One region of the Rhizobium sp. USDA 3886 genome, then DNA from elsewhere that is predicted to be linked to it. Evidence: predicted binding sites of a transcription regulator. Region 1 holds the regulator's gene; each other region holds the start of a gene.
The links. The regulator PhoB, encoded in region 1, activates phosphate uptake and scavenging genes when phosphate is short. The targets are predictions, from matches to a motif close to TGTCATNNANCTGTCAT.
Positions count from the first base shown of each region.

Region 2: the regulator PhoB is predicted to act here: its motif matches at 1,231-1,247, upstream of ugpB (sn-glycerol-3-phosphate ABC transporter substrate-binding protein UgpB).
Region 3: the regulator PhoB is predicted to act here: its motif matches at 1,331-1,347, upstream of ACZ9BX_RS30590 (PhoX family protein).

Region 1 is NZ_JBWCDC010000001.1:2,518,451-2,520,716, forward strand. Features, by position in the region: gene ACZ9BX_RS12935 (GcrA family cell cycle regulator) at 217-750, shown strand; gene phoB (phosphate regulon transcriptional regulator PhoB) at 821-1,504, opposite strand; gene phoU (phosphate signaling complex protein PhoU) at 1,539-2,252, opposite strand.
Region 2 is NZ_JBWCDC010000001.1:2,714,417-2,716,682, reverse strand. Features, by position in the region: gene rsmI (16S rRNA (cytidine(1402)-2'-O)-methyltransferase) at 1-834, shown strand, start outside; gene ACZ9BX_RS13925 (YraN family protein) at 831-1,196, shown strand; gene ugpB (sn-glycerol-3-phosphate ABC transporter substrate-binding protein UgpB) at 1,325-2,266, shown strand, end outside.
Region 3 is NZ_JBWCDC010000003.1:1,599,376-1,601,641, reverse strand. Features, by position in the region: gene ACZ9BX_RS30590 (PhoX family protein) at 1-1,264, opposite strand, end outside; gene ACZ9BX_RS30585 (hypothetical protein) at 1,414-1,689, opposite strand; gene ACZ9BX_RS30580 (type I secretion system permease/ATPase) at 2,197-2,266, shown strand, end outside.

The sequences.
Region 1 (2,266 bases):
CTCGGGAAGCAAGTTGGGGAAAACTTGAAATTCGATTCATCCGGATTCCCGCGACTCTTGTCACGGAGTCAGCCTCACACTAGGTTAAAACTCAATTACTAGACTGCATGCGGCGGAACTAGTCACCACAATTGGTCAGGCGTTTCCTGCTTCGGATGTATCCGGAGCAAGGGTGGGGGATTCTGCCTTCACAACGCTAAACGGCGGAGACAGGGCATGAACTGGACAGACGAGCGAGTCGAAAAACTCAAAAAGCTTTGGTCCGAAGGACTGAGCGCGAGCCAGATCGCTGCGCAGCTCGGCGGAGTGAGCAGGAACGCGGTGATCGGCAAGGTCCACAGGCTTAGCCTTCCGGGCCGCGCCAAGGCCGGCGGCACCGCGGCGGCCGCACGCGCGCCGAAGCGTAATACCTCGGCTCCGCGCGCACCGAACTATGCATCGCGGATCGCGACCCGCACCGTCACGCGCCAGCAGGGCGCAACGATGCTCAAGGAAGAGATCGAAATCGATCTCATGGAGGAGGTAAACTATCGTCCGGCCGCAAACGTGGTCGTGCCGATCTCCCGCCGCCTCGGCCTGACGGAACTCACGGAACGCACCTGCAAGTGGCCGGTCGGCGATCCGCTGAAGGATGATTTCCACTTCTGCGGTTGCGATAGCCCGGACTCTTCACCCTACTGCAGCTATCATGCGCGCCTTGCCTATCAGCCGGTCAACGAGCGCCGCAGGACAGCAGCTCGCGCAAACTGAGCCGGATAAAAGACAAACGGAAACGGGCCTCGCGGGCCCGTTTTTTGATGTCCGGCAATGGAAGCGGCAATCAGGATTCCATGGAATATCCGGCACCGCGGACGGTGCGAATGACATCCTGCATGTTGGAGAAGTTCAGCGCCTTGCGCAGCCGGCCGACATGGACGTCCACAGTGCGCTCATCGACATAAATGTCGTGGCCCCAGACACCGTCCAGAAGCTGCGAACGCGAGAAAACGCGGCCGGGCGACGACATCAGGAATTCCAGGAGGCGGAATTCGGTGGGGCCGAGGCGAACTTCGCGGCTTTTGCGGTGAACACGATGCGTTTCGCGGTCGAGTTCGATGTCGCCGCATTTCAGCACCGTCGAGAGCACCTCAGGCTTGGCGCGGCGCAGCATCGCCCTGACGCGGGCAACGAGCTCCGGCGTCGAAAACGGCTTGACGACATAGTCGTCGGCGCCGGTCGAAAGGCCGCGGACGCGCTCGCTTTCCTCGCCGCGCGCCGTCAGCATGATGATCGGCAGGCGCTCGGTCTCCGGACGCATGCGCAGGCGGCGGCAAAGCTCTATGCCCGATACGCCCGGCAGCATCCAATCGAGGATCAAAAGGTCCGGCGTGCGCTCCTGAAGCCGGATTTCGGCCTCGTCGCCACGCAGGATGGTATCGACCTCGAAACCTTCGGCCTCAAGGTTATAGCGAAGAAGCACACTCAGTGCCTCTTCGTCTTCAACGACTGCAACTCTCGGGATCATTCGGTTCGGTCTCCTGAGGGCCGGTTCGGAATTGTCATTCCGTGACCGCGCCGACGGTGTTGGCAGTATCGTCCTTCGGACGTTCGCCTTCCGGCTGGGCGCCGGTCGCCATGTAATAGATCGTTTCGGCAATGTTGGTGGCATGGTCGCCGATGCGCTCGATGTTCTTGGCGCAGAAGAGAAGATGCGTGCAGCTGGTGATGTTGCGCGGATCTTCCATCATGTAGGTCAGAAGCTCGCGAAACAGCGAAGTGTACATCGCGTCGATTTCCTCGTCGCGCTCGCGGATCGACTTCGCCCTGTCGGCGGCACGGGTCGTATAGACGTCGAGCACTTCCTTGAGCTGGACGAGCGCCAGTTCGGAAAGATGCTCGAGGCCGCGGGCGAGCTTACGCGGAACGCCGGTGCTTTGCACCGCGATGACGCGCTTGGCCGTGTTCTTGCCGAGATCGCCGACGCGCTCAAGGTCGGCTGCGATACGGATCGAGCCCATGATCTCGCGAAGGTCGGAGGCCATCGGCTGGCGGCGGGCAATGGTGACGACCGCCTTGTCGCCGATCTCGCGTTCGGCATGATCGAGGATCACGTCGTCGGAGATGACCTTCTGGGCCAGAGCCGTATCGCCGTTGACAAGGGCGCGGACTGCGTCGGACACCATCTGCTCGGCAAGCCCACCCATTTCCGAGATGCGGCGGGTTAGGAACTTCAAATCGTCGTCATAGGCAGAAAAGATATGGGTCGATGCCATGGGAATTGTCCTTG
Region 2 (2,266 bases), 200 kb from region 1:
GAAGCGGCACTTTATCTTGTCGCGACGCCGATCGGCAACCTTGGCGATATAACCTTGCGGGCGCTGGAAACGCTGGCGGGTGCCGATGTGCTTGCCTGCGAGGACACGCGCGTGACCCGCGTTCTGCTCGATCGATACGGTATCCATAACCGCCCCTTTGCTTATCATGAGCACAATGCAGATGAGGCGGGTCCGCGATTGCTGCAGGCCTTGGAAGCAGGCAAGTCTGTCGCACTCGTCTCCGACGCCGGGACCCCGCTTGTCTCCGATCCCGGCTATCGCCTTGCACAGTCGGCGATCGAAGCCGGTTACCGCGTCGTTCCCATTCCCGGAGCATCGGCGCCGCTTGCCGCGCTCGTCGGCTCGGGTCTGCCGAACGACGCCTTTTTGTTCGCGGGGTTCCTCCCGGCGAAGGACAAGGCGCGGCGTGACCGGCTGGCGGAATTTGCCGTCGCGCCGGCGACGCTCCTCTTCTTTGAATCGCCGCACCGGATCGGCGCGACGCTGGCTGCCGCTGCCGACGTGCTCGGGTCTACCCGCAGGGCGTCCGTTTGCCGCGAGTTGACGAAGACCTATGAGGAGTTCCGCCGCGGCACGCTCGCGGAGCTTGCGGCGCATTATGCCGAAAACGACAACGTGAAGGGCGAGATCGTGCTCGTCATAGGCCCTCCGGAAGAGCAGCCGGTGGACGAAGCGGATGTCGCCGCCATCCTTGCTGACCTCGTCACGTCCATGCCGACGGCAAAGGCGGCCGCGGAAGCCGCACGCCTCACCGGTCTGCCACGCAAGGAACTCTACCAGCGTCTGCTCGATATGAAGGTTAGGAATGAGTGATAGCGGGCGCGATCATTAGCCGGCGAAAGGCGCAGCGCCGCGGCTACGTCTCGGAATATATCGCGACACTCTTTTTGATGCTGAAGGGCTATCGCATCGTGGCGCTCCGCCATCGCATCAAGCTCGGCGAGATTGATATCATCGCCTGGAAGCGCGACCTGGCAGTCTTCGTCGAGGTAAGGGCCCGGCGCGACGAAATGGGTGCCATAGATGCGGTTCGTTACGCTGCCCAAAAACGTATCCGTGACGCCAGCGATCTCTGGCTTTCGCACCAGCCGGATCATGGCCGTTTGTCGCAACGAGATGATATTGTAGCAGTAATGCCCGGCCGTCTGCCCCGGCATTTTCCGGACGCTTTTTGATTGCTTTGCATAGGCGTGCAAAACATCCGGTTTTTGTAATCTTTCTGTCACTGAACTGTTAAGGAGGCGTCATACAAGGCCTCTATTGCGTGTCCTCACCCCAACGACTGGTGGAGAGGATTTTATCCATGTTCAAGAAGCTTTCTTTGGCCGCCGCTGCGGTCGCATTGTCTGCATCCACGTCCTTTGCTGCGACCGAAGTCACCTGGTGGCACGCCATGGGTGGCGAACTCGGCAAGAAGCTCGAGCAGATCGTCCAGAAATTCAATGAAAGCCAGTCTGATTATCACGTCACTCCGGTTTTCAAGGGCACCTATCCGGAAACGCTGACGTCCGCGATCGCCGCTTTCCGCGCCGGTCAGCAGCCTGCCATCGTTCAGGTCTTCGAAGTCGGCACAGGCACGATGATGGCCGCCAAAGGCGCTATTTACCCGGTCTATAAGCTGATGGCCGATGAAGGCGAGCCGTGGGATCCGTCGAAGTTCATCGCTCCCGTCGTCGGCTACTATTCCGATCCGGAAGGCAACATCTTGTCCTTCCCGTTCAATTCCTCGACGCCGATCCTCTATTACAACAAGGACGTCTTCAAGAAGGCCGGCCTTGATCCGGACGTTGCCCCGAAGACCTATGCCGAACTTGCAGACTTTTCCAAGAAGATCGTTTCCTCCGGTGCTGCAAAGTGCGGCTTTACGATCACCTATGCTGCAACCTGGATCGGCCTCGAAAACTTCTCGGCCATCCATGACCTGCCTTACGGCACGCTTCAGAACGGCTTCGGCGGTCCGGCTGCCGAATTCACCTTCAACGGCCCGACCCAGGTTCGTCTCTGGGACGACCTGAAGAAGTGGCAGGACGCCGGCTACTTCCAGTACGGCGGTCCGGGCGGTGGTCCTGACTCTGCTCCGAAGTTCTATTCGCAGGAGTGCGCCATCTACATGGGCTCCTCGGGCTCGCGCGCCGGCGTCATCGCCAACGCCAAGAACTTCCAGGTCGGCTTCTCGACGCTGCCTTACTACGACGACGTCACCAAGGATCCGAAGAACTCGATCATCGGCGGCGCAACGCTCTGG
Region 3 (2,266 bases), on a different contig from region 1:
CCGTCAGCGGCCCCTGGCCGAAGACGAGCGGCAGCCACTGGAAGGATCCGTCTTCTGCGAATTTGGCCACATAAAGCGTGCCCTCATCGAGGAGATCAAGATTGGCAGCACGATCGGTCGCATTGAGCGTTCCCGAAGTCACGAACTTGTAGACGTAGTCGAAGCGTTCGTCGTCGCCGAGATAGAAAACCACGCGGCCATCCTTGCTGACGATCGATGCGGCACCCTCATGCTTGGTACGGCCAAGAGCAGTGCGCTTCTTCGGAGTTGCAGTCGGATCCATGACGTCGACTTCGACGATCCATCCGAAGCGGTTCGGCTCGTTCGGTTCTTTGGACAGGTCGAAGCGGTCGTAATAATTGCCCCACTCGTAGCTCCCCTCCGGCACGCCATAGCGCTTGTAATTGGCAGCTTCCTTGTGACCTTCCGGCAGTTCGCCGGAGAAATAGCCGTGGAAATTCTCTTCCGCCATGATGTAAGTGCCCCAAGGGGTCACGCCGCCGGCACAGTTGTTGAGCGTGCCGATGACACGTGTGCCCGTCGTATCCGCCGAAGTCTTGACGCGATCATGACCGGCGACCGGGCCGGTAAGCTGCATTTCCGTGGTGGATGTGATGCGGCGGTTGTGGCTGCCATCCGGAACGACCTGCCACTTTCCGTCGACCTTGCGGATCTCGACGATCGTACCGCCATGCGCGGCCATTTCGACGTCGACCTGTTCCTTGCTGAGCTTGTCCTGGGAGATCTTGCCATCGACGATCTTGACGATGCCGGGGAACATCAGGTGCGGGTTGGTATATTCGTGGTTTACGACAAGCAGCCCGTGTGTCGAAGAGCCTTCGAGCGGGATGAAACCGACATAGTCGTTATTGTAGCCAAATTGGCGGCGCTGGGCTTCTGCGGTCTGCTTGGCCGGATCGAAGGCCGGCGAGTCCGGGAACAGCGCGTCGCCCCAACGCAGGAGAACGTCGGCGTTGTAACCTTCGGCGACGTGATGGTTGGCATCGACGCCTGCCTCGACTTCCGGGAAGGAGAAGGCCGAAGTGCCGTTCGCGCGCGCTTTTTCCGCCGTCATCAACGCGACCGGGCTGACGGTCGCGGTAATGGCGGCAACGGCAAGCGAACCCTGGAGGAAATTGCGGCGCGAAAAGCGTTTGCTGATGATCTCGCCCATCGTCGGATTGGGACTTGAATTGTGGCCTTCGCCATCCGCGTCTTCAAGTTGCGTCGTGGGGAATATCTTTTGAGAAAGATGTTCGTTCATGGGACTGCCTCCAAAGTTGAGAATTGGCCCCTAGTTTTGGAGCCATTCTAAACTTAGGGCTGCCACATTACGGAAATGCGACAAACTGCCTTTTCGGCATCTTCGGGTCGGGTATTCTTATCGAGGCAGCGGGCGGAGCACTCCGGGCGCTAATGCCGCGTCATCTTATGCCAGTTTTGGATATCCTTCGCCGTGATCCAGATTCGGCCATCGAAGGCGATCTCGCCATGATCGAATTTCCGGCTCGCGATGTGTTCGAGCACGCTGAGATCCTGCGGCAGCCACCGCGCGTCAGGCGCGGCCTGAACATTTGCAAGCGCGTCTTTCGTGACACATACGGCTTGATGCGTGTCGTTGGCCTTCATGACGATAATCGCATCATTGCCGATCAGGTTGAACGTATCTGGTAGAGCGATCAGTTGCATTGCAACCTCCTTGGAGAAGATGTCCAGTCCAAGAGCGGCATGCGCGAATCGATGAGACTCAGCACGCCGTATGCTGCTTTGTTATCGCAGAAAAGCGGCCAGCCATCGATAGGCCGATAAGGTTAATGAAAGGTTACCGGCCGCAGACCATAGGCTGCCGGCGAGGCCAGATTGTGCCCCGCACCTACACCGCTGACAAACGCTCCAGGCGAGGGCACCGGAGGTCGCGTGGCTGGCTTCAGCCTTACACCGACATCGAGATTGTGGGCGAGAACTTCATCCGCAAGGCGCGAGCCGCGTGTGTGCAATTGATCTCGTTGCTGCACAGCGGGCCTTCACCTGCGTCCGACATAAAGCGGTCCTTAATTTAGACCGAAAGAAAATTTTTAAGGGGGTCACGTCGGCCACATGGGATGCTAACAATGGCCTCAAGCTGAAGAACGCAATATTGAATATCCGTACGAAGACGGCTTCCGCTTCGTCGATGGTGTAACCGCGGAGCGCTGCATGGCGAATGAAAAATCCAGCCCACCACAGGCTTTCCTTGTGGCGGCGCTTTTTTCCCTCAAGCGCGCTT